4 regions of the Mesorhizobium sp. B2-3-13 genome follow, and region 1 is predicted to be linked to each of the others. Evidence: predicted binding sites of a transcription regulator. Region 1 holds the regulator's gene; each other region holds the start of a gene.

The links. The regulator PhoB, encoded in region 1, activates phosphate uptake and scavenging genes when phosphate is short. The targets are predictions, from matches to a motif close to TGTCATNNANCTGTCAT.
Region 2: the regulator PhoB is predicted to act here: its motif matches at 2,720-2,736, upstream of FJ941_RS22670 (YdcH family protein).
Region 3: the regulator PhoB is predicted to act here: its motif matches at 2,557-2,573, upstream of FJ941_RS16315 (PhoX family phosphatase).
Region 4: the regulator PhoB is predicted to act here: its motif matches at 3,068-3,084, upstream of phnF (phosphonate metabolism transcriptional regulator PhnF).

What each region holds. Positions count from the first base shown of each region.
Region 1 covers NZ_VFVQ01000025.1:27,487-34,800, reverse strand. Annotated here, with positions in the region: gene xylF (D-xylose ABC transporter substrate-binding protein) at 1-1,032, opposite strand, end outside; gene FJ941_RS24750 (ROK family protein) at 1,304-2,551, shown strand; gene phoB (phosphate regulon transcriptional regulator PhoB) at 2,554-3,243, opposite strand; gene phoU (phosphate signaling complex protein PhoU) at 3,263-3,970, opposite strand; gene pstB (phosphate ABC transporter ATP-binding protein PstB) at 3,996-4,799, opposite strand; gene pstA (phosphate ABC transporter permease PstA) at 4,796-5,647, opposite strand; gene pstC (phosphate ABC transporter permease subunit PstC) at 5,651-6,634, opposite strand; gene pstS (phosphate ABC transporter substrate-binding protein PstS) at 6,701-7,314, opposite strand, start outside.
Region 2 covers NZ_VFVQ01000020.1:104,810-112,123, reverse strand. Annotated here, with positions in the region: gene FJ941_RS22680 (lytic transglycosylase domain-containing protein) at 11-865, opposite strand; gene ispG (flavodoxin-dependent (E)-4-hydroxy-3-methylbut-2-enyl-diphosphate synthase) at 870-2,123, opposite strand; gene FJ941_RS22670 (YdcH family protein) at 2,471-2,650, opposite strand; gene FJ941_RS22665 (YdcH family protein) at 2,890-3,093, shown strand; gene FJ941_RS22660 (IclR family transcriptional regulator) at 3,129-3,917, opposite strand; gene FJ941_RS22655 (transporter substrate-binding domain-containing protein) at 4,088-4,918, shown strand; gene FJ941_RS22650 (amino acid ABC transporter permease) at 4,992-5,657, shown strand; gene FJ941_RS22645 (amino acid ABC transporter permease) at 5,659-6,309, shown strand; gene FJ941_RS22640 (amino acid ABC transporter ATP-binding protein) at 6,314-7,108, shown strand; gene FJ941_RS22635 (RidA family protein) at 7,145-7,314, shown strand, end outside.
Region 3 covers NZ_VFVQ01000012.1:125,516-132,829, reverse strand. Annotated here, with positions in the region: gene FJ941_RS16325 (NAD(P)/FAD-dependent oxidoreductase) at 1-142, shown strand, start outside; gene FJ941_RS16320 (hypothetical protein) at 134-358, opposite strand; gene FJ941_RS16315 (PhoX family phosphatase) at 491-2,494, opposite strand; gene FJ941_RS28990 (hypothetical protein) at 2,773-3,264, shown strand; gene FJ941_RS16305 (response regulator transcription factor) at 3,631-4,293, opposite strand; gene FJ941_RS16300 (sensor histidine kinase) at 4,290-5,681, opposite strand; gene FJ941_RS16295 (hypothetical protein) at 5,850-6,191, shown strand; gene FJ941_RS16290 (phosphatase PAP2 family protein) at 6,200-6,901, shown strand; gene FJ941_RS16285 (helix-turn-helix transcriptional regulator) at 7,185-7,314, shown strand, end outside.
Region 4 covers NZ_VFVQ01000002.1:187,396-194,709, reverse strand. Annotated here, with positions in the region: gene FJ941_RS03410 (alpha-D-ribose 1-methylphosphonate 5-phosphate C-P-lyase PhnJ) at 1-520, opposite strand, end outside; gene FJ941_RS03405 (hypothetical protein) at 526-804, opposite strand; gene FJ941_RS03400 (carbon-phosphorus lyase complex subunit PhnI) at 801-1,913, opposite strand; gene phnH (phosphonate C-P lyase system protein PhnH) at 1,917-2,528, opposite strand; gene phnG (phosphonate C-P lyase system protein PhnG) at 2,528-2,989, opposite strand; gene phnF (phosphonate metabolism transcriptional regulator PhnF) at 3,102-3,848, shown strand; gene FJ941_RS03380 (zinc-binding alcohol dehydrogenase family protein) at 3,857-4,873, opposite strand; gene FJ941_RS03375 (ABC transporter permease) at 4,951-5,919, opposite strand; gene FJ941_RS03370 (sugar ABC transporter ATP-binding protein) at 5,916-7,314, opposite strand, start outside.

The DNA.
Region 1 (7,314 bases):
GGCCGCGACGCTGCCGGCGGCGACGCCCGCGCAGACTTCGTCCTTCTTGATCCAGCCGGCGTCGATGACGAGGTTGAGATTGTCCTTGGTGATGGCGACCGGGGTCAGGAACAGCGACTTGACGGTGTTGCCGCCAGGCGTCGTGAAGTCCTTCGCGCCGGCGATGTCGGTCATCTTCTTGCCGTCGGCGAGCTGCGAGGCGATCTCGGCGGCGTTCTTGCCGAGTTCACGCGCATCCTTCCACACCGACACGGTCTGGGTGCCGAGCGCGATGCGGTTGAGCGCGGCGTGGTCGCCGTCCTGGCCAGAGACCGGCACGGTGCCGGCGAGCCCCTGCGCCGTCAGCGCCGCGACGACGCCGCCGGCGGTGCCGTCATTGGCCGCGACCACGGCGTCGACCTTATTGTCGTTGGCGGTGAGGAACTGCTCCATGTTCTTCTGGGCGTTGGCGGGCAGCCAGCCGTCCGTATAGGCTTCGCCGACATTCTTGATCTTGCCGCTGTCGATGGCTTCCTTCAGCACTTCCATCGAGCCCGAGAACAGGAAGTCGGCATTCGGGTCGGCACCCGAGCCCTTGATGAAGACGTAATTGCCTTCAGGCTTCACCTTGAACACCTCGCGAGCCTGCATGCGGCCGACTTCCTTGTTGTCGAAGGTCAGGTAGAAGACGTCCTTGTTCTCGATCAGGCGGTCATAGCCGACGACCGGAATGCCCTCGTCGAGCGCCTTCTGCACCGCTGGGCCGATGGCCGAAGCATCCTGCGCCAGGATGATCAGCGAATTGGCGCCCTGGGAAATCAGGCTTTCGACATCGGTCAGCTGCTTGCCGGGATTGGACTGCGCATCGGCGGAAATGTACTTGTCGCCCGCGGCCTCGATCGCTTTCTTCATGGCGGCCTCGTCGGTCTTCCAGCGCTCTTCCTGGAAATTCGACCACGAAACGCCGATGACCTTGTCCTTCGCCTGCGCCACCGACGCCAGCGTCAGCGACATGGCGACACCCGCCAGGATGGCGACTGTGAATCTCTTCATGGTATATCCTCCCTGCGCCGCGTATGGCGCGACCAAACTGGCCCGAAGGCCGGCACAAAGGCCCTATTTTTTCGAGCCTCGAAAAAATACTGATCCATCGTCGGAACACTGTCAACATCGATTCTGATGGATTTTGAGGTGCCGGGAGCCTTTTTTCGAGTCCCGCAATAAATAAATGACAGCTCCTGCCGCATCTGCCAGTATTCGGCCCATTGCCGGAGAGGTTCGAGGGGGTGTCAAGAACCGCGGCGACGGGGAGGATGTGGGAAGCATGTCGGTCGGAATCCGCCACGACGATCTGCGCCGGCGCAACCGCGCCATGGTGATTGCAGCCGTGCGTCAGGGTGGTCAGCCCTCGCGCACCGAGATCGCCGCCACCACCGGCCTCAGCCACTCGACCATATCGGCGATATCAGCCGACCTGATCGACGAGGGTATCCTGACCGAAGGCAAGCCGAACGAAGCCGGTTCACTGAAACGCGGCCGGCCGCAGGTTGGCCTTGGCCTCAACCCCGAGGCCGCGGCTGTGATGACCGTGGTGCTGTCGCTGAATTTCCTGTCCGTCGCCGTCATCGATTATTCCGGCCAGGTGGTCGCCGAGGAACAGCGACGGCTGGACACGCTGACCATGTCGCGCGAGGCGCTGATCGGCGAATGCACGGCAATAGTGCGGCGGCGCCTCGAGGACCCCGATCTCGACGTCCGCAGTATTGCCCGCATCGCGCTGGCGATCCAGGGCATCACCGACAGCGAGGCGCGTGCGATGCTGTGGTCGCCGATCACGCCGCAGACGAACATTCCCTTCGCCGACATACTTGAAGCCGAGTTCGGCATCCCCGCCACCATGGAGAACGACTGCAACATGATGGCGGTGGCGCTGCGCTGGCGCGACCCCGAACGCTACCGCGACGACTTCATCGCCATCCTGCTCTCGCACGGCATCGGCATGGGCCTGGTGCTGAAGGGCGAGCTGTTCACCGGCACGCATTCATCGGGAGGCGAGTTCGGCCACATGATCCATCGCCCGGGAGGCGCGCTCTGCCGCTGCGGACGGCGCGGCTGCGTCGAGGCCTATGCCGGCAACTACGCCATCTGGCGCAACGCCAGGCAGCTTGGCGAGGACGCCGAACCGGTCGCAGATGTCAGCGATGCGCAGATGCGGACACTCGCCGCGACGGCAAGGGAGAAAGACGGACCGGAGCGCGAAGCCTATCGCAAGGCCGGCGAAGCGCTGGGCTATGGGCTGGGCAGCCTGTTCGCGCTGATCGATCCCGCACCCGTCGCCATGGTCGGCGTCAGCGCCGCCGCCTTCGACCTGATCGAGCCGGCCTTGCGCGAGGCCATCGGCCAGACCGCCGGCGGCCAGCATTCGGAATCGATTTCCTTCGACACCGAGCCGAACGAGCTGCCGCTCATCCGCGAAGGTTGCGCTATGCGCGCATTGACCTTCGTGGACCAGGAGATTTTCGCGCCGGGCGTGCTGGCGAGGCCCGGCGTTCCGGGCAAGAATGTAGCCTGATTTCAGTCTTCGCGGATCGCGTAGCCGGCGCCGCGAATGGTGCGGATCACGTCCGGCATACGGCCGTTGTTGACCGCCTTGCGCAGCCGGCCGACATGCACGTCCACGGTGCGTTCATCGATATAGATCGTCTCGCCCCAGACATTGTCGAGCAGCTGGCTGCGCGAGAACACGCGGCCGGGATGACGCATCATGAATTCGAGCAGGCGGAACTCGGTCGGTCCGAGCCGGATCTCGCTCTTCTTGCGATAGACCCGGTGCGATTCCCGGTCGAGCACGATGTCGCCGACCTTGAGCACGCTGGACAGCACTTCCGGCTTGGCGCGGCGCAGCAGCGCCTTGACCCGGGCCATGAATTCCGGTGTCGAGAACGGCTTGACCAGATAGTCGTCGGCACCGGTCGAGAGGCCGCGCACGCGGTCGCTCTCCTCGCCGCGCGCCGTCAACATGATGATCGGCAGCCTCTCGGTCTCGGACCGCATTCGCAGGCGCCGACAGAGTTCGATGCCGGAAACCGCCGGCACCATCCAGTCGAGCACCAGGAGGTCGGGCACGTTCTCCTGGAGGCGGATCTCGGCTTCGTCGCCGCGTGTCACCACCTCGACCTGGTAGCCTTCCGATTCCAGATTGTAGCGGAGAAGCACGCCGAGCGGCTCCTCGTCCTCCACCACCATGATGCGTGGCGCGATCATCGATTGATCATCCCTGCCGTCAAGCCGCCGGCACCGACATCGCCGTCTCGTCCTGCTTCGGACGGTTGGCGGGCAGTTGCGTGCCGGTCAGCACATAATACGCATTCTCGGCGATGTTGGTCACGTGGTCGCCGATGCGTTCGAGATTCTTGGCGCAGAACAAAAGATGCGTGCAAGCCGTGATGTTGCGGGGATCCTCCATCATGTAGGTCAGGAGTTCGCGGAACACCGAAGTGTATTTGATGTCGATGCGTTCGTCGTCATTCCTGAGCTTGGCGAGGGCGGCGGCATCGCCTGCCGCGTATTCCTCGACTACCCCCTGCACCTGGATCAGCACCAGCTGCGCCATGGAATCTATCGAGTGCGACAGATCGCGCGGGGTGGCGGTAAGGCCGACGGAGCCGACGCGCTTTGCAATGTTCTTGGCAAGGTCGCCGATGCGTTCGAGATCGCCCGCCATGCGGATGGAGCCGACGACATGACGCAGATCGTCGGCCATCGGCTGGCGCTTGGCGATCAGGGTGATGGCGCGATCGTCGAGTTCGCGCTGGCGCGCGTCCATGATGGCGTCGTCGGAGACGACGCGCTGTGCCAGCGCATTGTCGGAATTCAGCAGCGCCTTGGTGGCGCCGCCGACCATCGTGCCGGCAAGATCGCCCATGTCGCTGATCAGCTTGCTGATCTGTCCGAGATCCTCGTCGAAGGCTGCGACTGTGTGTTCGGCCATGATCCTGGTCCTCGTATGCGTGAGATCAGCCGAAGCGGCCGGTGATGTAGTCCTGCGTGCGCTTCTCGCGAGGCGACGTGAAGATCTTCTCGGTCTTGTCGAATTCGACCAGCTCGCCCAGATACATGAAAGCCGTCTGCTTCGAGACCCGCGCGGCCTGCTGCATGTTGTGGGTGACGATGACGATCGTGTAGTCGGCCTGCAACTCGTCGATCAATTCCTCGATCTTGGCGGTCGACAATGGGTCGAGCGCCGAGGCCGGCTCGTCGAGCAGGATGACCTCCGGCTTCACCGCCACGGTGCGGGCGATGCAAAGCCGCTGCTGCTGGCCGCCCGACAGGCTGAGTCCGCTGGCATTGAGCTTGTCCTTGACCTCGTTCCACAGCGCGGCGCGCTTCAGCGCCTGCTCGACACGGCCGTCCATCTCTGCCTTGCCGATCTTCTCATAGAGCCTGACGCCGAAGGCGATGTTCTCATAGATCGACATCGGGAACGGCGTCGGCTTCTGGAACACCATGCCGATCTTGGTGCGCAACAGGTTGAGATCCTGCGAGCGGTCGAGAACGTTCTGGCCGTCGAGCAGCACCTGACCCTCGGCGGTCTGCTTGGGGTAGAGTTCGTAGATGCGGTTGAAGACGCGCAGCAGCGTCGACTTTCCGCAACCCGACGGTCCAATGAAGGCCGTCACGCTGCGCTCGGGCAGCGACAGCGTGATGTCTTTCAGCGCCTTCGACTGGCCGTAGTAGAAATTGAGGTTCTTGACCTCGATCTTCGCCTTGGCGGCCGCCTCGGTGGCAATCGTCATGTCTGGAGACAACATCTGGCTCATTTGTCCTCTCTGCGTCCGGTCAGGCTGCGCGCGAAGATGCTGAGCGCGAGAACCGTCAATGTGATTATGAGTGCGCCGGTCCAGGCCAGTTGCTGCCATTCCTCGTAGGGGCTGAGAGCGAACTGGAAAATGGTGACCGGCAGGCTGGCCATCGGCGCGTTGAGGTTGCTCGACCAGAACTGGTTGTTCAGCGCCGTGAAAAGAAGCGGCGCCGTCTCGCCGGAAATGCGGGCGATGGCCAGCAATATGCCGGTGACGATGCCGGACATCGCCGCGCGGTAGGCCACCGAACGGATCACCACCCAGCGTGGCGCGCCAATCGCCGTGCCGGCCTCGCGCAAGGCGTTCGGCACAAGGTTGAGCATGTCCTCGGTGGTGCGCACCACGACGGGGATGACCAGGATGGCCAGCGCGACGGCGCCGGCGATGGCGGAGAAATGCCCCATCGGCCGCACCATCAATTCGTAGACGAACAGACCAATGATGATCGATGGCGCCGACAGCAGGATGTCGTTGATAAAGCGTACCACGGTGGTGAGTTTCGAAAAGCGGCCGTATTCGGCCATGTAGGTGCCGGCCAGCACGCCGATCGGCGTGCCGACGACGATGCCGATGATGGTCATCACGATGCTGCCGTAGATGGCGTTGAGCAGGCCACCGGCATCACCGGGCGGCGGGGTCATTTCCGTGAACACCGAGAGCGAAACGCCCGACAGACCCTTATAGAGCAGCGCGCCGAGGATCAGCGCCAGCCAGGCAAGGCCGATGCCGGCGGCGATGACGCAGAGCGTCATCATCACGCCGTTCTTGCGCTTGCGGCTCTGGTGAAGCGATGCGGCTGTCGACATCGGTCAGACTCCGGTACGGGCATCGATGCGCATCAGCATGTACCGGGCGATGGCAAGGATGAGGAAGGTGATGACGAACAGGATCAGGCCGAGCGCCACCAGCGAGGAGGTGTAGAGATCGCCGACGGCTTCGGTGAATTCGTTGGCGATGGTTGCCGAGATCGTCGTTGCCGGCGCGAACAGCGAGGCGCTGATCCGGTGGGCGTTGCCGATGACGAAGGTGACCGCCATGGTTTCACCGAGCGCACGGCCGAGAGCAAGCATGACGCCGCCCATGATGCCGATGCGGGTGTAGGGGACGACAACCCGGCGTGTTACCTCCCAGGTCGTGCAGCCAATGCCGTAGGCGGACTCCTTCAGCACCGGCGGCACCGTGTCGAACACATCCTTGGTGATCGAGGTGATGAAAGGCAGGATCATGATGGCCAGGATCATCGCCGAGGTCAGCAGGCCAATGCCATAAGGGGGCCCGGCGAACAGGCTGTTAAGGCCGGGAATGCCATGGAACACGCTGATGATGAAAGGTTGCACTGTCGTCTGCAGGAACGGCGCCAGCACGAACAGGCCCCAGATGCCGTAGATGATCGAAGGAATGCCGGCCAGCAGTTCCACCGCCATGCCGATCGGGCGCCGAAGCGGACGCGGGCAAAGCTCGGTGAGAAAAATGGCGATGCCGATGCCGAGCGGCACGGCGATCAGGATAGCGATGGCCGAAGTGATGATGGTGCCATAGATCGGCGCCAGGGCGCCGAATTTCTCGGTGACGGGATTCCAGCTCTCGGTGGTCAGAAAGGAGAAGCCGAAGGTCGACAGTGCCTGCCAGGAACCGGCGAGCAAGGAGATGGCAACACCGCCGAGCAGCACCAGCACGAGAATGGCTGCGGCGCGGGTCAGCCCATGGAAGATCGAATCGGTCAACGCGAACCGTCTGACGGTGGCGTCGCGTGAACCTCGAATGGCTGGCAAGGCTTCCTGGGCAGCGCTCATGTCAAGCTCGGCTCTTTGTGTTGATTGAAAAGGAGCGCCGCGGGGCGGCGCTCCTCCAGAAAGATATTACTCGCCGGCGTAGACGGGCTTGCCGTCGGCCTTGATGTCGGCCTTCCACGAAGCCTTGATCAGGTCGACGACGCTGTCGGGGATCGACACGTAGTCGAGCGCCTTGGCGGTTTCCTTGCCGTCCTTGTAGGCCCAGGCAAAGAACTTCAGCGCTTCGCCGGTGGCAGCGGCATCGTCCGGAGCCTTGTGGATCAGCACCCAGGTCGAGGCGGCGATCGGCCAGGTGGCGTCGCCGGGCTCGTTGGTGATGATGACGTTGAAGTTCTTCGCGCCCTTGAAGTCGGCATTCGAAGCGGCGGCGCCGAAGGATTCGAGCGACGGCTCGACGACCTTGCCGGCTGCATTCACCATCTTGGAGTAGGACAGCTTGTTCTGCTTGGCATAGGCATATTCGACGTAGCCGATGCCGCCGTCGGTCTGCTTGACGGTGTTGGCAACGCCTTCGCTGCCCTTGGCGCCGACGCCGGTTGGCCATTCGACGGCCGTGTCCGAACCAACCTTGTCCTTCCAGTCGGGCGACAGTTTCACCAGGTAGTCGGTGAAGTTGAAGGTCGTGCCCGAACCGTCCGAGCGATGCACGACCGCGATCGCGGTCGACGGCAGGGTGAGCG
Region 2 (7,314 bases), on a different contig from region 1:
CTTCAGGCCTTTACCGGTTGCGCACCACCACGCAGGCGCCACCGACGCTTTGCAGTTTCTGGCAGATGACATTGGCCGCAGTTCGGTCGTCGATCCCGATCCTGACGGCGTAGATGCCGCGCCGGCCGATCGGCGTGCGCACCCGGCTCACCACCGGATCATGCCCGGCAAGCAGGGCCGGAAAACGGCCCCGCACCCTGAGCCATTGGCTGATCGCGGCGCTGCGGCGGAAATTGCCCGCCACCTGGACGCCCCATGGCTTGATGTTGATCGAGGCCATCGCCACCGTTCTCGACATGATCACCGGCAGCTTGCGGCAGGCGACCGCGAAATCCAGCTTGCCGTCGAGTGGCTCGACTTTTCCGGCATAGGCCCGGTCCGTGAACTTGTCGACCGGCTCGCCCATCACGTCGAAGACATAGCTTTCCGTCTCCATCGGCAGGAAGCCGCCGGAATTCAGCCAGCGCGACACCCGGCTCTCGCCGGCATTGTAGGCGGCGGCAGCCAGACCAAGATTGCCATAGCTGGTCTTCATTTCGGCGAGATATCTAGCCGACGCCGGGATCGCCTGGTTGATATCGAAGGAATTTTCCAGCCCCCGCATCTTGGCGGTGCCCGGCATGAACTGGGCGATGCCCTCGGCGCCGACAGGGCTCACGGCGTTGGGATCGAACCGGCTTTCCTTCCAGATCAGGCGGGCGAAGAAATCCCGGGGCAGGCCGTTCTGGTCGGCATGCGCCTGGATCAGGTTACAGACCTTCTCGATCAGCCGCTGCTTGGCCGATTGCGGTGGATCGGCCTGGGCAAGCGTCGACCAGGCCATGCCGCACAGGAAAATCAGCGCCGCCCACGGGAAACGCCGCATCTGGCTACTCTGCCGCGGCCTTGCCGCCCTGACCGAACCTCTGTTCGATATAGTCGGCGACCATTTTCTCGAAATCCGCCGCGATCGACGGCCCGCGCAGCGTCGCCGCTTTCTTGCCGTCGACGAAGACAGGCGCGGTCGGCGTCTCGCCGGTGCCGGGCAGCGAAATGCCGATATCGGCATGCTTGGACTCACCCGGGCCGTTGACGATGCATCCCATCACGGCGACCTTGAGGTTCTCGACGCCCGGGTATTTCTCACGCCACACCGGCATGTTCTTGCGCAGGTCCGCCTGGATGTTCTGCGCCAGTTCCTGGAACACGGTGGAGGTGGTGCGGCCGCAGCCGGGGCAGGCCGCGACGATCGGCACGAACTGCCGGAAGCCCATGGTCTGCAGCAGTTCCTGCGACACCTGCACCTCGCGGGTGCGGTCGCCATTGGGCTCCGGCGTCAGCGAGATGCGGATGGTGTCGCCGATGCCTTGCTGCAGGAGGATGCCCATCGCGGCGGAAGAAGCGACGATGCCTTTGGAGCCCATGCCGGCTTCGGTGAGGCCGAGATGCAGCGCGTGATTGGAACGGGTGGCGAGTTCGGTGTAGACGGCGATCAGGTCCTGCACGCCACTGACCTTGGCCGACAGGATGATTTTTTCGCGGCTAAGGCCAATCTCTTCGGCCATCTCGGCCGACAGGATCGCCGACTGTACGATCGCTTCTCGCGTGACTTCCTGCGCGGTCAGGGGGAAACCGTTGTCCTGGTTGTCGTCCATCAGCCGGGTCAACAGTTCCTGGTCGAGCGAGCCCCAGTTGACGCCGATGCGTACCGGCTTGTCGTGCTTGATCGCCATTTCGACGATATCGGTGAACTGCCGGTCCTTCTTGTCCTTGAAGCCGACATTGCCGGGATTGATGCGGTACTTGGCCAGCGCCACGGCGCATGCCGGATGGTCGGCCAAAAGCTTGTGGCCGATATAATGGAAGTCGCCGACCAGCGGCACATCGATGCCGAGCCGCAACAGGCGTTCGTGGATACGCGGCACGGCGGCCGCACTCTCGTCGCGGTCGACGGTGATGCGCACGATCTCGGAACCGGCGCGGTGCAGCGCCGCGACTTGCGCGACCGTCTGGTCGATATCGGCCGTGTCGGTATTGGTCATCGACTGTACGACGACGGGCGCGCCGCCGCCGACGACCACACCGCCGACATCGACGCCGACCGAGGTGCGGCGGGGGAAAGGAAAGGAAAAATATCCGGTCATGCCGGCAGCCTTTTGTCTCTGGAGCGCCATGCGTCTCTCTGGAGCGCTATGCGTCTCTCTGAAGCCCGTGCGTCCGCTTGGACGCACAAGCCGGGTCCGATGCGCTGAAGTCCGGGCATGAGGTGGAGGAGCAAAGGTGGCTTGTCAATGGCGACAGGTCGCCACTGGCAGCAATTGATCCCCGCCGGGGGTGAACAGCACGCCGACCTGACGGCGGCCGGGCACAAATGAGCCTGAAGGATATTAGCTTCGACTTATGGAATCGCTGAAATTAAAACCACTGCACCGGCGGCAGGTGCCGCCGGCAAGGAAGACCGCCAGTGGTGAGCGGCTATGTCAGGTGAGCGTCAATGCGAGGTTGGTTGCGCCCTCAGTTTCTCAATCGCATCCTTGAGTGCCAGCTTGCGTCGCTTGAGATTTACGATGTCGAGATCGTCCACCGACGGGTGGTTCATCGCGTCATCGATTTCGCGTTCGATGTCGCCGTGTTTCCGCTGCAACTCATCAAGATGGGATGCAAGAGACATGATTGGTTCTCCCTTTCATGGTTTCCTCGATTGCAGCCGTCAAAGGCACGTCCACCGCAGGTCGCATCTGTGACGGCACAATGACAGTGTGCCACCATCAGGCAGCGATGTCGAATGCTGCGTGGTAGCATTCCACGACAACGTGAAATGTGATATGGGCTGCGCGCCGGTGGCAGAAATTGCCGCCCCCGCCCAACCAAGCCCAGTTTTGGGCGCCGCAGACGTGCAGACGGTAGAGAATGTCCGATCAGGAACAGGCCGATACTCGCCTCGAATTTTCCCGGCTGAAGCAGGAACACGCCGATTTCGATGCCGCGATCAACGCGATGATCGCCATGAATTGCGACCCGCTGCAGATCCAGCGCATGAAAAAGAAGAAGCTGGCCCTCAAGGACCGGCTGATGAAGCTGGAAGACAAGATCATTCCAGACATCATCGCCTGAGACGGAACCGGCCCGCGCTCGCCGGCACTTTCCGCCTATCCGCCAATCGAAAGCCCGGCGGCGCGGCCGCGCAGCAGGCCGATGAGATCGGCGGTCCGCTCCTCCGACGTGTCGATCGGAACCACCAGGCACATCGTTGCCTCGACCTTGCCTGGCGCTGAAAAGACCGGCACGGCGAGGCATTTCGTATAGGCGTCGACCAGACCCGAGGTGACGCAGTAGCCGGTCACCCCTGCCTTTGCGATGTCGGCGATGAAATCCTCGAGCCGCAGCTTGCGGCCGTCGGGCAGCACGAGATCGTCGTCCGACACCATGGCTTCGATCGCTGCCCTATCCAGCCCCGCAAGCAGCAGCCGGCCCGAGGCGGTCCAGGGCAGCGGTATCTGCAGGCCGGTGGCCGAACTGATGCGGAACGGCCTGGTGCCGGGGCTGGAGTGGACGATCGTGTAACGGCCGCTCTGCAGCATGCACAGTTCCGAGGTCTCGCCGGTCTCGCGCGACAGATGATCGACCTCCTGGCGCCCGCGCCGCAACAGGTCGTTGCCGCGCACATAGTCCATTCCGTAGAGGTAGAGCTTCTTGCCGAAATAGACGCGGTTGCCATCGCCGGCCATTTCCAGCAGCCCGGCATCGACCAGTGACCGCACCAGCGTGTAGGTCGTCGAACGCGGCGCATTGACCCCCTTGGCGAGATCGCCAATGCCGATCGCACGCTGCGTCGTGTGAAGAAACTCCAGGATCTCCAGGACCCGGTTGAGACCCTTTTCACGGGAGCCCGGCGTCTTCTCGTCGGCTGAAACAGCCAAAACACTACCATCTTGCATTGTCGATTCCCGGTGTTAGTATCTGTCTTGTACAGGATACATGCGTCTCTTGTAAGGGACAATCTTTGATAGTCGCTGTCGCGTGCATGGCCTGTGCATAGGGGAACACAACACGAAAGGAGGTCGCCGTGAACGACACATCCGGAAGACGTGATTTTCTGAAATTGGGAATGGCGGGACTTGCGACGGCAGGCGTTCTGGCAACCGTCGATGCCCAGAAGGCCGCAGCGCAAGCCGCATCCGACAGCCTGCTGCGCACCGTGCTCGACCGCGGCAAGCTGATTGTCGGCACCGGCAGCACCAACGCACCCTGGCATTTCGAGAACGATGCCGGCGAACTGGTCGGCATGGACATCACCATGGGCCGCATCCTCGCCAAGGGCCTTTTCGACGATCCGACCAAGGTCGAGTTCGTCATGCAGGATCCGGCGCAGCGCATTCCCAACGTCACCACCAACAAGGTCGACATCACCATCCAGTTCATGACCATGACGGCCCAGCGCTCGCAGCTGATCAATTTCTCCCGACCCTACTATGTCGAGGGCGTTGCCTTGCTGACGCTGCCGACCGCCGAGAACAAGACCTTCGACAAGCTGCTCGCCGGCGGTTCGGCGACCCGGATTTCCATCCTGCAGAATGTCGACGCCGAAAGCTCGGTCCACTACGCCCTGCCACAGGCGCAGGTGCTGCAGATCGACACTCAGGCCAACGTGCTGCAGGCGCTTGAATCCAAGCGCGCCGACGCTGCCGCTGTCGACCTGTCCACCGTTCGCTGGCTCGCCTCGCGCAATCCCGACAAGTATTTCGATGCCGGCAAGAGCTGGTATTCGATGCTTTACGGCGCAGCACTTCGGCAAGGCGATCTCGACTGGCTGACCTTCGTCAACCAGACCTTCACCATCGCCATGTTCGGCCATGAATCAGCGCTCTACGACGCAGCCTTCAAGGACTATTTCGGCCAGGAACCGCCGGCGCGTCACCCCGGCTTCCCGGTCATCTGATCCCGGATTGCGGAAGGGCGGCATTCCAGTCCTTCCGCAATCGACTCGACGCCCTTCACACCGAGGCGGATGCATGGGCTATGCCCTCAATTTCAACCTGATCTGGCGGCATTTCGACAAGCTCTGGGGCGGCCTGCTGCTCAGCCTCGAACTTGCCGTGATCTCGATCGCCATCGGCGTCGTCATCGGTCTGGTGCTCGCGGTCTGGTATGTCTCGGCCGGACGCGTGGTGCGGGCGGTGATCGCGGCTTACGTCGAATTCATCCGCAACGTGCCGCTGATCCTGCTGGTCTATCTCGTCTTCTACGGCCTGCCGACCGTGGTCGACCTGGCCTACAGCGCACCAACCTCATTTGTGCTGACCCTGTCGGTCTATAGCGGCGCCTATCTGGTCGAGGTGTTTCGCTCGGGCCTCGAGGCTGTCCCGCGCGGACAGCTCGACGCCGGCAAGGCGATCGGCCTGACGCCTTGGCAAAGGCTGCTTCATGTGCGCCTGCCGACCATGCTGCGCATCACGCTGCCGGCGCTCTCCAACACCTTCATCTCGCTGTTCAAGGACACCTCGATCGCCTCGGTCATCTCGGTGCCGGAACTCACCTTCGGCGCCCAGTGGATCAACTTCAACACCTTCCGCATCGTCGAGGTCTACTTGGTCACCACCGCCATGTATCTGGTGACGGGCTACATCTTGCTTTTTGGACTGCGGCTCGTGGAGCGCCGGTTCAGGGCGGCGCGCTGACATGCTGAGCCAGATCCTCTACGCACTGCCCTTCCTTGCCGCAGGCTTCGCCGTGACCTTGTGGGTCTCGCTGCTGGTCGTGGTTCTGTCGCTCATCGCCGGCGTCCTGCTGGGCGTTGGCCTGGTCTACGGGCCAATGCCGCTGCGCTGGGCGGTGCGCATCTTCTCGGACACCATTCGCGGCATTCCGATCCTGGTGCTGATGTTCTTCGTCTATTACGGCCTGCCCGCGATCGGGCTGCATCTGCCGTCGTTCTGGGCCGCGGTTTCCGCGCTCACTCTGTTCAAGACGGCGCAGGTCATCGAGTATCTCAGGGGCGCGGTCGGCTCGATTCCGAAGGGACAGTCCGAGGCCGCGATGGCGATCGGGCTGACCTTTCGCCAACGGCTCACCTACGTCATCTTTCCGCAGGCCTTCAGGCGCTTCCTGCCGCCCTGGATCAATGGGGTCACCGACGCGGTCAAGGGCAGCGCACTGGTGTCGCTGCTCGGCATCACCGACTTGATGCAGGCGATCAACCAGGTCATCGGCCGTACCTATGAAGCGATGCCGCTCTATATACTGGGCGCGCTCATCTATTTCGCGGTCAACTACGCACTCTCGCTCGCCAGCCGGCGGCTCGAGCAGCGTTTCTCCTTCATCCGGGATTAGCACGATGTCCGAAGCCCAAAACGCCGGTCCGGTACTGCTCGACGTGCGCGACGTCTCAAAAGCCTTCGGCACCGTCGAGGTGTTGCGCTCCGTCAGCCTTCAGGTGAAGCGCGGCGAGGTGGTGACTGTCATCGGCCCTTCCGGCAGCGGCAAGACCACCCTGCTGCGCTGCGTCAACTTCCTCGAAAGCTACGACAGCGGCTCGATCCGCATCGATGGCAACGAGGTCGGCTACCGCGAGGCCGGAACGCGCCAGCGCCGCAGCGAGCGCGATCTTGCCGCCATGCGTGCCGAGACCGGCATGGTGTTCCAGAGCTTCAACCTGTTCCCTCACCTGACAGCGGCCGGCAACATCATGTTGGGCCTGACCAAGGTGCGGGGAAAGATCGAGGCCGAAGCGCGATCGATCGCAGAACACTGGCTCGGCCGCGTCGGCCTCGCCCACAAGGCCGACAGCCTGCCGGCTGAACTCTCCGGCGGCCAGCAGCAGCGCGTCGGCATCGCCCGCGCCGTGGCCATGGAACCGAAGATCCTGCTGCTCGACGAGATTACCTCCGCCCTCGATCCCGAACTGGTCGGCGAGGTGCTGGCGGTGGTGCGCAGCCTGGCCGAGGACGGCATGACCATGCTGATGGTGACCCACGAAATGGCCTTCGCCCGCGACGCTTCGAGCCGCATCGTCTTCATGGCCGACGGCGGCGTCAGCGCCGTCGGGCCGCCGAGGGAGATCCTCGCGACGGAGACCACCAACGAGCGCCTCCGCACTTTCCTGGCGCGCTTCCGCGCCTCGCACTTCTAAACTCAGGCGGCCAGGCCGCCCAAGGAGCCTTCATCCATGACGCCTTATATCAGGCTCGCCGAACTCGGCCTGACGCTGCCCGAGCCGCCGACGCCGATCGCCAACTTCGTCACCCATGCCGAGAGCGGCCGGTTGATATTCCTCTCCGGCCAGGGGCCGCTGCGCGCCGACGGCACACTTTGCACCGGCAAGGTCGGGGAGGATGT
Region 3 (7,314 bases), on a different contig from region 1:
CCAGGCCGACCCGAAATGGCCCGGCCTGTGGTTCACCGGCATGCGGCCGAGCATCCGCGGCTGCTTCGCCAATGCCGCCATATTGGCCAGGGCGATAGCTGGGCGGATCGCCGGTCCCGGTCAACCGGGCACCTCACGCTGATTTCGGCTCCAGCCGCCGGAAACCGACAGCCTCGGTCAGCATCTCCTCGTCGACCATGCCGGCATTGTAGAGGGCGAGCAAGGTGAGAGCCAATTCACGCGCCTTGGCGGATTCGGGATGCGCTTCGCGTCGGCGGCAGGCCTCATCGAAGACACGTTGCAAGGTGGCCACTTCGTCAGGTTTGAGCAGGCCACGGTCGTAGATCGACTTGGGCATGGCGATGATCTCCTGGTCGCGATCTAGGGCGCCACGTGTAAATTGCCAATCTTTCCCGAGGCTTGAAGACAGTGCCACACAAAAAGAGGGGCTTCGGATGCCCGGAGCCTCTCTCGTTTGTCTCGCCCGACGTCAGATGGCGATCTTGCCGCCGCCCTGTTTGGTGATCGCCACGACCGCCGGCCGCACCGGCATGTCCGGCTTGAAATCGGGCCAGCGGGTCGACGGGTCCTCGTAGTAGGAGGGCCGGCCGAACGCATCCCAGTCCTCGCCGCCGTCACCCGGATGCTGGACGGCGACGAAAGCGGTCTGGTCGTCCGGCGCGAACAGCGGGCCGCACATTTCGGCGCCGATCGGCACCCGGAAGAACAGTTTCGAGGTCGCCCGCGCCGATCCTTCCGTGTCCACCGCCCACAGGCCGTCGGTGCGGCCGGTGGCCTTCGGGCCCTGGCCGTCGGTGGCGACCCACAGGCGCCCGGCCGAATCGATCGCGCAATTGTCGGGCATGCCGAACCAGCCATGGGCCGTCGTCGCGGTGGAGAAGGTGGCGCCGACATCGGCCACCGCCGGATCGCCGCATTTCAGCAGCACTTCCCACTTGCCCTTCGTGGCGGCGAAATCGCCGCCGTCCTCGACGATCTCGATGATGTGGCCGAAGGCATTCCCGGCGCGCGGGTTGGCGGCGTCGACCTGATCGGCCTTGCGCTTGGAATTGTTGGTCAGCATGACATAGACCTTGCCGTTGCCGGCATTGGGCTGGATGTCTTCCGGCCGGTCCATCTTGGTGGCGCCAAGCAGGTCGGCGGCGCGGCGCGTCTCGATCAGCACGTCGGCCTGGCCGGCAAAACCGTTTTCCGCCGTCAGCGGACCCTGCCCGAACACGATCGGCATCCATTCGACCGAGCCGTCCTCGGCGAATTTGGCGACATGCAGCGTGCCGTCGTCGAGCAGGTCCTTGTTGGCCGCGCGGTCGCCGGCGTTGAACATGCCCTTGGTGACGAACTTGTAGACATAGTCGAAGCGCTCGTCGTCGCCGAGATAGAAGACGACGCGGCCGTCCTTGGCGACGATCGATTCTGCACCCTCATGCTTGAAACGGCCCATGGCAGTACGCTTGCGCGGTACCGAATTCGGGTCGTTGACATCGACCTCGACGATCCAGCCGAAGCGGTTGGGCTCGTTCGGCTCCTTGGCGAGGTTGAAGCGGTCATAATGCGCGCCCCATTCATAGGCGCCTTCCGGTATGCCGAGGCGCTTGTAGTTGGCGGCTTCCTTGTGGCCCTCCGGCAGCTCGCCGGAGAAATAGCCGTGGATGTTCTCCTCGGCCATAACATAGGTGCCCCAGGGCGTGACGCCGCCGGCGCAGTTGTTGATCGTGCCGAAGACTTTCGTTCCGGACGGATCGGCATTGGTCTTGACGCGGTCATGGCCGGCGACCGGGCCGGACAGCGCCATCTCGGTGTTGGAGGTGATGCGGCGGTTGAGCTTGCCGTCACGCACCACCTGCCATTTGCCGCCGTCCTTGCGGATCTCGACGATGGTGCCGCCATGGGCGGCCATCTCGACATCGACCTGCTCCTTCGAGAGCGGCGCCACCTCGGCCGACTTCTTGCCGTCCTTCTCGACGATCTTGACGATGCCCGGGAACATCAGATGCGGGTTGGTGTATTCGTGGTTCACGACCAGCAGGCCGTGTTCCGCCGAGCCGTCGATCGCGACATAGCCGACATAGTCGTTGTTATAGCCGAACTGCCTGGCCTGGGCTTGCGCCGACTGCCTGGTCGGGTCGAATTCCGGCGAATCGGCAAACAGCGGATCGCCCCAGCGCAACAACACGTCGGCGTCGTAGCCCGGCGCGACATGGTGCTTGTCGTCGGTACCGGCCTCCAGCTCGTCGAATGTGAAGGCGGAGCCTTCCGCGGCGCGAGCATCGTCGGCGGCGATCATCGCCAGCGGGCTGACGGTGGCGGCGATCGCCGAGACGGCAAGCGAACCCTTGAGGAAGCCACGGCGCGAGAACCGCGCGGCGATAATCTCGCCCATCGTGCGGTTTTCGCTGGGATTGTTGGCTGGGCCTTCGTTTTCCTCGAGCAGGCTGGTGCGGAATCGGGCATCAGTGGAGCGATGTTCGGTCATGGGAGCCTCTGGCTGGATTTGGCTGGATTTTGTTGCCTGTTCGACCGCCTTACAGTCGACCGATCACATTTTCGTGACATCGTATGCGTGCTGCCGCTCCCTCACGATACCGGTTTTCACGCCGGGGCCTTGGGACTTTAGTCCAATCTTGCGCCTGCAAAGGTCCTGGGGGACAAACGCAACGGTCGGAGGCTGCTTTCGGTCACCACGTCTTTCGGCGATGTTGGTTGCACTGCAACGTTGGGGTGAGCGCGCCGGCTCAATCGACGGAGATCAGTATGCACGGATCGATTACGGCCCGTTGTTGTCGCCTGGCTCTGAGATCGGCGGCGCTTCTGGCGCTGACCGTCGCTCCCTATGGAATTGCCTTCCATGGATTCGTGCCTGGAATCGATGCCGCGACCGCACATGCCAAGGGTGGCGGAGACGGTGGCAATGGTGGCGGCAACGGCGGTAATGGCGGCAATGGTGGCAACGGTGGTGGCAGCGGGAATAGTGGGAATAGCGGGAACAGTAACGGGAATAGCGGCAGCGGGAACAACGGAAATGGCAAGGGCCAGCGCGACAAGAGCAGCGACAAGGGCAGCCATGTCAACGCCACCACCGGCGACGAGGTCGACGTGGACGGCAACAAGATTACAGTTCAGCACCCCGACGGTATGACGGAAAACATCGAGAACGGCCGTTTCAGGATGAAGGATGCGCTCGGCCGCACCATCATCGACCGCCCGGCCACACCGGCCGATGTCAGCCGTCTCAAGGCGCTGTGAATTTCGGCCCTGTGAATTCGGCCTTATGAATTTCGGCCTTGTGAAGCTGGTCAACAGGCAACGACCAGTTTCACACGTCACCTCCGCCGCCCCCCGGCGGAGGTGACCTCCTTTGCGCGGCGTTCCAAATGCTCCGAGGGCGTATTCCAGGAAAAAACGGTTTTCCCGCGAAAAGCGCGCAGCGCTTTCTCCTGGCGGAATTACGTATTTCGACAAAGGTGGCATATACCACTAAATCGATCAATCGGCTTGCCGGCAAACCGAGAGGCCATGCCTGCGATGCCTCGGCTAGGTCGAAGCAACAATTTGAGATAGAAGGAACAGGATTATGAGTGGACAGACAAAACAAGCAGACGCTGAACCGCTCTATGAGCGGTCCGCCTCGCGGTCGCGAAACTCGCGCATCATGAGGGCTGCTTCCGTGCGGTTTCGCACGCTGAGTTTCGACAGCACCCCCGTCATGTGGTGCTTCACGGTCTTCTCCTGCAGTTCCAGGCGCAAGGCAACTTCCTTGTTGCTCAGTCCCTCCGCCACCAGCCGCAGGATTTCGGTCTGCCGGCCGGTGAGTTGCCGCAGCCGGTCCGCCACGCCGTTGGCAGGCTGCAGGGACTGCACATCGGAAAGCAGCCGGGCCGACAACATCGGTGAAAGATAGCTTTCGCCAGCCGCCACGTTGCGCAGGATATCGGCAAGCGAGCGCGACCCAACGCCTTTGAGGACATAGCCGCGCACGCCAGCATTCAGGGCCTTGGTGACATCGCCATTGGCCTCTGAAACGGTCAATAGGACGATCTTCTGGGCGGGATGGTCGGCAAGGATGCTTGCAACCGCGGCCAGGCCGCCGCCCGGCATCGAAATATCGAGCAGCAATATGTCGGGCTGCATGGTCGAGACGATGCGTTCCGCGTCCTGCGCGGTCGCACCTTCTCCGGCTATCTCGAAGCCTCCGATCTCCGACAGGCTGCGGGTCACGCCTTCGCGGAACAGCGGATGGTCGTCGACAATGGCGATGCGAATGGCGTCCATTATGCTTGCTCCTCGACTGAAAGACGGATCACCAGCTTTGTGCCTTTCGGCCCGGTCAGGGTTTCGAACTGTCCGCCGATGCTTTCAACGCGCTCCCTGAGGCCGGCCAGCCCCAACCCCTCGGCCCGCGCCGGATCGAAGCCCGGCCCGCCATCCGACACCTCAACGAAAAGCCTGCCGTTTTTCATTCCTGCATGCACCGCCTGATCCTTGCCCCGCCCGTGGCGGTAGGCATTGTTCAGCCCCTCCTGCACGAAGCGATAGATGCTGATCTTCTCAGAAGCGCCGGGTTCGGGCAAATGTCCGGGCAGGGTGAGCCTCACCGACGTGCCCGTCCGGTGCTCATGTTCCTCGACGGCCAGCCGCAACACGTCCGCGGCCGCCGCCGTTTCTATCTGCGGCAGCACCAGGCCGGTGCAGATGCCGCGTATTTCGCGCATCGCGTCCTCCAGCGTCTTGCGGATCATGGCGACCTCGGTCGAGCGGCCTTCGCTGCTATGGCCGTCGCCGGTGAACACCGGACTGTCCATGCGCAGCGCCGCCAGGGCCACGAGCTGGGCCGGGCCGTCATGCAGGTCGGCGCCGATCCGGCGCAGGTATCTTTCGTTGAGTGCGGTGGCGCGGCGGGACGCCCGCTGCACGCGTTGCCGCAAGGCGCTGTTCTGCGTCACCAGTCCTTGCAGCTCCGATACCTGGCGGCGCAGCGCCCCGCGCTGGTCGTCGATGGTGCGGCTGGCGCGCAGGACGATGCTCGACAGAAGCAGGAATGCCGTCAAGGTGGTGCCGGCCACCACCAGCCAGCTCGACAGCAGGGCGGAAGCCAGGGTGGCTTTGAAATCGCTGGCGATCTCGTAGAATTCGGTGACGGCGACCACGTCGCCGGACCAGGGTTCGCGCACGGGATTGTAGATCTCGAGCAACGGCACGCCCGCGGCCCGCTCCTTCTCTTCGTTCTCGTCGAACGTATCGAACTGGGCAACGACACTGCCCTGGAAGGCGGAACGCAGATTTTTGTTCAGGTCGAAGCGGCGGCCGATCAAATCCGCGTCCTTCGCGTAGAGCACCGTGCCGTCGCGACGCCAGAGCCTGAACGATGCCAGGCGTTTGCCGAGAGCGCCCTGGCCGAGCGTCTCGTCGAGCGCCTGTTTGACGGATGCGCTAAGCTCCTCGCTCTTGCGCAGGTCGGGCAGTAGCGGCGCAATCACGCTGTCGACATAAAGGGCCGTCGTGGCAGCCGAATTGCGAGTGATGCCGTCCCGGATCTGCGTCGTCACCCAGGTCCCTACGACCAGCATGACGACCAGAAGCCCAAAGCCGCCGGCAACGACGAATTGCAGGGCAAGGGAAAGCTCGCTCCAGCGCCGCGCCAAGTTCTGAAGAATACGAATCATGGTCCCCTGACCGCCCTTCTATCGACATGCCGGGCGATTCCAGCACATTGAGCTTCAGTCTCGCCGTTGCCAAGACCTTCGTTGGAGACGACGTCGCTTGACGTCCCGACGCGCTTCGGAAACATGGTCCGCGACATCAGGCGAAAGCCGCTTCGAGGGGGACGGACGTTGAGTTTTTCGGGACTGCTGCAGCTTGGCCTTTCGACGGTGATCTTCCTGTTGGCGGCGACCGCCGCCAAGCAATGGGGCCTGGCACCGAGCCTGGGCAAGATCCTGCTGACGCTCGCGCTCTATTCGCTGGGCAATCTGATCATGCTGCGGCTGATCCGCGAGTTCGGCATGTCGGTGTCTTTCAGCCTCTCGGCGGTGATCCAGCTGGTCTCGGTCAACGTCGTGGCGCTGGTGTTCTTCGGCGAGCGCGTCAACGCGCTGCAGGCCGCCGGCATCGCGCTGGCGATCGCCGCCGTGGCGCTGATCACCCTTGGACCCTATCTGCAAGGGCGGTTGTAACGGTGCCGATGAAGAACGCTGCGAAAGCTATGCTCAACCGGGTCGAATTCCCGGTGCTGCTGGCCGGCCTGGTCATCGCCGGTGGGCTGTGGGCGTTCGAGGAATTGATGGAGGTGGCACGGGCCACCACGCCGCACGCCTTCGATACCGAAATCCTGCTTGCCTTCCGCCAGCCGGGCCAGCCCGGCGTTCCCATCGGCTCGCCATGGCTGGAAGGGGCGATGCGCGACATCACCAGCCTTGGCAGTACCAGCGTGCTGGTGCTGATCACCACGGCGACGATCATCTATCTGCTGTTGATCCGCCGCCCGGCGACGGCGCTTCTCATCTTCGTTGCGGTAGCGGGCGGTCAAGTGCTGTCGAGCCTGCTGAAAGTCGGCGTCGACCGGCCACGCCCGGAACTGGTTTCGCATCTGGTCAACGAGACCTCGCTTTCCTTCCCGAGCGGCCATGCCATGCTGTCGGCGGTGACCTATCTCACGCTCGGTTCGCTCGCGGCGCGCTTCCTGCCGGGCCGGACGACCAAGGTCTATATCTTGTTCCTGGCGGTTCTGACGACGGTGCTGGTCGGCGTCAGCCGTATCTATCTCGGCGTCCACTGGCCGTCGGACGTGCTGGCGGGCTGGTGCGCCGGCTTCGCCTGGGCGATGCTATGCTGGTTGGTGGCGAGGCTTCTGCAACGGCGCCAGGCGGTGAGCGACGACGCCTGACCTCGCTGTCAGATCAATCTGTTGATGAGGTGCCCACCACAGCCCGCCAGCGCCAAAAACATCGACAGCAAGCACGCCGATGTCATCAAAGTCTTGAAAATGGTCAACCGCGTCTACCCCTCCCGGATGCACGCCACCCTAGCTTGAAATTCTCGCGCAGTATCGAAGAAAATGGGCAATCAGGCGACAACGATTATGTCTAACACATTTACAATGATGCTTGAAACATCACAATGATGGTATTACACATTATCTCCGCAGACTCAGACATGGGTTCCGGCCGATGATCACTGCCGCGCAAATGCGTGCCGCAAGGGCGTTGGCCGGCATCGACCAGAAGACGCTCGCCGAGCGCGCCGGCGTCTCGCTTCCGACCATCCAGCGCATGGAAGCGAGCGACGGCGTGGTCAGGG
Region 4 (7,314 bases), on a different contig from region 1:
GATAGGCATAGGTGGTGGCGATGCGGCCGTGCTTGGCGATGTCCTCATAGAGCTTCACATGCATGAGGCCGTATTCCTCCAGCGCATGCATTTTCCGCGTTTCGGTCTCGCGCGGCTCGAGGAAGCGGAGCGGTTCGGGGATCGGCACCTGGTAGACCAGCACCTGGCCCGCGGTGAGCGGGTGCTCGGGAATGCGGTGACGGGTCTGGATGATGCTGGCGGTGGCGGTATCGGTGGTCACCGCGACATTGGCTACTTTCTTGAAGAAGGCGCGGATCGATACGGCATTCGTGGTGTCGTCCGCACCCTGGTCGATAACCTTCAGCACGTCGTCGGGGCCGATGATCGAGGCGGTAACCTGGACGCCGCCGGTGCCCCAGCCATAGGGCATCGGCATTTCGCGCGAAGCGAACGGCACCTGATAGCCGGGGATGGCAATGCCCTTGAGGATCGCGCGGCGGATCATCCGCTTGGTCTGCTCGTCGAGATAGGCGAAGTTGTAGGTGGCGATGTCGGTCATGGCGATCACATCCGCTTTGTGCTATTGAATTGACGTCCAAGACGCGGAAATAGGGGCGAATTCGGATGACCCAAACGGGTTGGATGCATCTCGGAATTCTCCTGTTGGTGTTTGTCGGCGCGGTTGCCTTTGTCCTTCGGCGCATGGTTCTGCCCGCGCCGAAAGAAGGCGCGCAAGGCGAGACTGTTGCCGGTAGCAAAGGGTTCAACGAGGCGCATAGTGGCCACTACAGCGCTGGTGATAGTGGCGGCGCCGATGGTGGGCATAGCGGCGGCTAGGGTCATTCCGCCGCCTCCCGCTTCTCTTCGACCTTCGCTGGATTTTCGCGGGCTTCGTACTCTGCGCGCATGCGGCGCACGAGGTCGAGCTCGGCCTGGAAGTCGACATAGTGCGGCAGCTTCAGGTGCTCGACGAAGCCGGTGGCCTGGACATTGTCCGAGTGCGAGATGACGAACTCCTCGTCCTGCGCGGCGGCAACGACGTCCTCACCGAGTTCGGAGGCGCGCAGCGCCCGGTCGCAGAGCGCCATGGCCATCGCCTTGCGCTCGCTCTGGCCGAAGACGAGACCGTAGCCACGGGTGAATTGCGGCGGCGCCTTGGCCGAGCCCTTGAACTGGTTGACCATCTGGCATTCGGTGACGCGCACCGTGCCGAGCGGCACCGCGAAGGGCAGTTCGGGAACGTCGAGCTCCAGCTCGACCTCGCCGATGCGGATCTCGCCGACGAATGGATGGTTGCGGGCATAGCCGCGCTGCGTTGAATAGCCGAGGGCCAGCAGAAAACCCTCGTCGCCGCGCGACAGTGCCTGCAGGCGGATGTCGCGCGCCATCGGGAATTCCAGCGGCTCGCGGGTGATGTCGCCGGGAACATGATCCCCAGGCATGTCGCCATCGGGCTCGATCAGGCCTTCGCGGGCAAGGATAGCCGAGACACGCGGCATCGCCTGGGCTTCCGTCTCGCGCCGCAAGGGCTCGGCGACATCGGCACCGGCGGCGAGCTCAGGGTCGAGCAGGCGGTGCGTGTAGTCGAAGGTGGGACCAAGCAACTGGCCGCCGGGCAGGTCCTTGTAGGTCGCCGACACACGCCGCTCAACCAGCATTGTGCCGGTGTCGATCGGTCTGGAATAGCCGAAGCGCGGCAGCGTGGTGCGGTAGGCGCGCACCAGGAAGATCGCCTCGATCATGTCGCCCCGCGCCTGGACGATAGCGAGTGCCGCCAATTCACGGTCATAGAGCGAGCCTTCGCTCATCACCCGGTCGACGCCGAGCGCCAGCTGTTCGACGATCTGGTCGAGGCGCAATGCCGGCACCGAGCGGTCGCCACGCCGGCGGTCGGCAAGCAGGCTGTGAGCGTTGGCAATTGCGGCTTCGCCGCCTTTTACCGCGACATACATTCTTCAAGCCTCCATAGTCTTGATGCGCGTCGTGCGCGGCAGGCAGGCTATGCCGTCCGATGTGGCGAGGATGATGTCGACGCCGCGCGGAAAGCGCCTGATATTCTGCTTCCACTGCTCGACGAAATGGCGCGGCATCCGTGCCGGCGCGATCGTGACGCTGGTTTCGATGCCCGGGCCTTCCAGCAACAGCGGGGTCCCTGAAGTGAGATCTCCGACCTGGAGGATCAGCGTCGTTGATCGGTCGGGATAATCCTGCGTGCCCTGCGAAAAACCGTCGAGCGCCATCATCTCGGCCGGCGTGGCGACAAACGCGAAATGCGCGTCGGCCGGCGTGTTGGCCAGCGGCGCGCCGGTGTGGAAACCAAGCCAGGACCCGATCGCCGCGGAGGCATGCAGGGCAGGGTCGAGCCAGAGCGGCGTGTCGTTGTCGCACAGCGCCAGTGCTACGGCGCCCGATGTGGCCGAGAGCGGAGCCGGTGGGCGGGCCAGTGCCGATAGGGGCTGAAAGCTGCCCGGCCGCGCCATGGCATCCATGACGGCCCGGAACACCGTCTGGGCGTTGAAGACCGGATCGGCGAAACCGCCCTCGATCGATTGCGCAGCGATATCCATCAATCTTCTCCGCGAACCATGGTGAAGAAATCCACCTTCGTTGCCGCCGTCTCGGCGCGGCGTTTTTCGTGGGCAGCGGTCAGAGCCGAGCGCAAGGGCACAATGAGCCTGGTCTCGACCTCGGTGCGGCGGGCAGGGTCCTGCCAGAGCGCGTCGGCGATGGCTGCCAGCTTCGCCTTCTGCTTGTCGCGGCCAAGCGTGTAGCAATGGCCGACCTGCCCGGATGGCAGCCGGACAGTGGCACGAGTGACGGTCGCCTCGCCGACATTGAAGGGCGCGCCTCCGCCGCCGATGCGGCCACGCAGCGTGACCAGGCCCGTCTCGGGACCGCGCAGAAGCTCGGCTTGCGAAGGCAGGCCGGACTCGTTCCAGAGCCGCACGATGTCGTCGCCGCTCGATTGCGCCAAGGTGGCCATGGCGGCCTTGCGCTCGGCCTGGTCGCGGGCTTCCTGTCCTCGCATCGCCAATTTCCTCTCCGCTGGATTTGTCTATTGATATAGACAACTATACAAATTATACATATTACCTAGCGCGAGTCCATGACGGGTGCGTGACAGGCCGGGAGGCAAAAACATGACCGGGCAAGCGGCCGATACCATCGAGCGGCGCAGCGGCGTCTCACTTTGGCGCCAGATCGCCGACAGGATCTTGCAAGCGATTGCCATTGGCGATTTCGCCGAAAATGCCGCACTGCCGCCCGAGGTCGCGCTGGCGGAGCGCTACGGCGTCAATCGTCACACCGTGCGTAGCGCCATATCGGCCCTCGTACAGGAGGGCGTATTGCGGGCCGAACAGGGGCGCGGCACGTTCGTCTTGTCGCGCAAGCGGCTGTCCTATCCGATCGGCGCGCGCACGCGCTTCTCTGCGGGGCTGCAGGGGCAGACCTCGGAACGGCACATCGTGCTGCTTGCTTTCTCGGTCGAGCCTGCCAGCCAGCGCGTTGCCGAGGGGCTTGGCCTTGCCCGGGGTGCCGAGGTAATCCGGCTGGAAACGCGCGGCGAGGCCGACGGACGGCCGGTGTCGCGCGCTGCTGCATGGTTCGAGGCGAAGCGCTTTGCCGGCATCGACAAGGCGATCGCGCAAACCGGTTCGATCACCGCGTCGCTCGCTCGTTTCGGTATCGACGACTATCTCAGGCAATCGACCTCGCTGTCCGCGCGCCATGCGGACGCCGCCGATCTCGCCGATCTCGATCTGCAGCCGGGCGCCATCGTGCTGGTGACAGTGGCCGTCAACGTCACGCCCGACGGCCAGCCAATCCAGTTTTCCGAATCGCGTTTTCCGGCCGAGCGAGTGGAGCTGAAGCTCTCGGCGCTATAACGCCCCGGCTATCCGATCTCGATCACGGCCTTTATCAGGCCCGACTTCTCGTGTGCCCAGCGTGCGAGATCCCCTGGCGTATCGGCCAGCGTGGTGCGGTGGGTGACGAGCTTGGCCAGCGGCACAGCACCATTGCGGATCGAGGCGGCGACATGATCGAAGTCGGCGCGCAACGCATTGCGGCTGCCGACCAATGTCATTTCGCGCTTGTGGAATTCAGGATCGGAAAAGACGATGTCGTCCTTGACGACACTGACCAGCACCAGCGTGCCGCCATGCGCGACATGGGCGAAGGCCGATTGCACCGACCGGGTGTTGCCGGTGGCGTCGAAGACCACGTCGAAGCCTTCGCCGCCGGTCGCATCACGCACCAGATCGGACACGGGTGCTTGCGAGCCGTCGAGAATCGAAAAGCCGAGCTCACTCGCCGCGAAGACCAGTCTTTCGGAGCTCATGTCGAGAAGTGTCACCTCGAGCCCGGCAATGCGTGCGAAGATGGCGGTGCCAAGCCCGATCGGGCCGGCGCCGATGACTAGCGTGCGTGCACCGGGCTCGGAACGCGCGCGGCGCACGGCATGCGCGCCGATGGCCAGGAATTCGACGGCGGCGGCGTCGGCGAGCGACAGACCATTTGTGGGATAGAGATTCTCAGCCGGCACCAGGATCTGTTCGCACATGGCGCCGTCGCGATGCACGCCGAGCACTTCGATCCTGACACAGCAATTTGGTTTGCCATGCCGGCAGGCGATGCATTTGCCGCAGGAGAGATACGGGTTGATGATGACCGGTTCGCCGACCGCAAGCCCGACTCCTTCGCCGACTTCGACGACGGTGCCAGACACCTCATGGCCCATGATGCGGGGGTAGGCGAGGAACGGATGCTTGCCCTCGAAGATATGGTAGTCGGTGCCGCAGATGCCGACATGGCTGACCGCCACCAGTGCCCAGCCGGGAGGCGGCGAGCCGGGAGCCGGACGGTCTTCCAGAATGAGTTCGCCGGGCGAGCGGCAGACGACGGCTTTCATGTTTCAGTCCATTTTGGGTTTACGAAAACGCCGGCCCGTTTTGATACCGGGCCGGAGATCGTTTTTCGGCTCGTTGACTACTTGCCGCCGCGGCGGCGCAGGCCGTCGAAATAGACAATGACGATGATCAGCACGCCGGTGATGACACGCTGCCAGAAGGCGTTGACGTTGAGCAGGTTGGCGCCGTTATTGATGGTGGCGAGAATGAAGGCGCCGAGCAGCGGCCCGTGCACCGAGCCGACCGCGCCGAACAGGGAGGTGCCGCCGATCACCGACGAGGCGATCGCCTGTAATTCCCAGCCTTCGGCCTGCGTCGGATTGCCGATGCCGATGCGCGAAGCCAAGAGCACGCCGACGAAGGCCGCGCAGAGACCCGACAGCGTGTAGGCCATGAAGATGGTGCGCTGGACGTTGACGCCGGACAGGCGCGAGGCCTCGGCGTTCGACCCGACCGAGAACAGGTACCGGCCCCAGCGGCTGTGATGCAGGAAGATATAGGCGGGTATGCCGACCAGCAGGACCATCCAGAACAGATTGGGAACGCCGAGGAAGGAGTTGCGCGAGAATTCCTGGAAAGCATCATTGTTGATCGAAATCGAATTGCCGTTGGTCATCAAGAGGCCAATGCCGCGCAGCGACGTCAGGGTCGCCAGCGTGATGATGAAGGGCGGCAGGCCCATCTTGACGATGCCAAAACCATGGAAGAGGCCGATGGCGACGCCGACCAGCAAGGTGAGCAGGATGGCGAGGAAGACCGGGACGCCGGCATTGATCAGCATCGCGGCGATGACGGTTGCGAAGCCGACCACCGCGCCGACGGACAGATCGATGCCGCCGGTGATGATGACGAAGGTCTGGCCGACAGCCAAAATGGCGATCATCGAACCCTGACGCAGCAGGTTCGAGATGTTGTTGGCCGACGCGAAGCTCGATGTGGACAACGACAGGATGACCCACAGCAGCACCAGCAGCGCCAGCAGCGTCAGTCCGAACAGGGCGTTGTAATTGCGCTTCGGTTTTTCGGCAGGAATCGCCTCGGTGCTCATGTCTTTCCTCCCAGCTTTTCTTGTTTCTCGGCGAGCGCCTGTGTGAGAATGTCCTCGTGATCGGCGGTGTGGAACCCGTGCGTGGCCACCAGCTTGCCGCGGCGGAACACGTGCAGCGTGTCGGCCAGTTCATAGACCTCCGGCAAATAGGACGAGATCAGGATGATGCCGGCGCCCTTCGACAAGAGCGCGCTGAACAGGCGGTAGATTTCGGCCTTGGTGCCGACATCGACGCCAACCGTCGGCTCGTCGAAGATGAACAGCTTGGCACCGTGCGCCAGCCATTTGCCGATAACGATCTTCTGCTGGTTGCCGCCGGATAGGCTGGAAGCCAACGCATGGCGCGTCGGAGTCTTGATCCTGAGGCCAGCAATCTGGCGGTCGGCCTCGGCCTTCTCTTTCGCGTTCGAGATCAACAAATTGCTGGAGATGCGCTTGTAGATCGGCAGGTTGAGGTTGAGGCCAACCGGCAAATTGAGGCAGAGACCCTGGTCGCGGCGGCTTTCCGGCGCCAGCGCCATGCCGAGCTTGATCGCGTCATGCTCGGAGTTGATTTGGACATCCTTGCCTTCCCACAGGACCTGGCCGGCCGACTTCTTGTGCCGGCCGTAGAGCGTGGTGACGAATTCGCTGCGCCCGGCGCCGATCAGGCCGTAGAGCCCGACGATCTCGCCGGCACGGACCGTCATCGACACGTTTTCGAAGCCCTTGCCCGAGAGGTTCCTGGCCTCGATGATCGCCGCACCGGGAGTGAAATGCTCCTTGTGGTAGATTTGTTCGATCGAGCGGTTGATCATCAGCTTGACGAGTTCTGCATCGTTGGTCTCGCTGATGTTCCTGGTGCCGACCAGCGTGCCGTCGCGCAGCACCGAAACACGATCGGCGAGCTCGAACACTTCCTCCATGCGGTGGCTGATATAGATGATCGTCACGCCCTCGGTCTTCAGGCGGCGGATCAAGGTGAAGAGCTGGTCGGCCTCCTTGCGGGTCAGGTAGGCGGTCGGCTCGTCGAAGATCAGGAATTTGGTGCCACGCACGGTGGCGCGGGCGGCGGCGATCAACTGCTGCTGGCCGATGGTCAGATCGCCCAATGTGACATGCGCCGGCAAGTCGAAGCCGAGATCATCGATGATCTTCTGCGCTTCCTTGACCATGGCGCGCTGCTGCAGGATGCCGAAGCGCGAATTCTCCTCGCCGAGGAACATGTTGGCGGCGACCGTGAGGTGACGGCAGAGCACGACTTCCTGGTGGACGGCGTTGATGCCGAGCGCCATCGCCTCATGCGGGGTCGCCAGTGCAGCCGGTTGACCCTCCCAGATCACTTCTCCGGAGGTGCGCGGCATGACGCCGGTCAAAAGCTTGATGAGCGTGGATTTGCCGGCGCCGTTCTCGCCG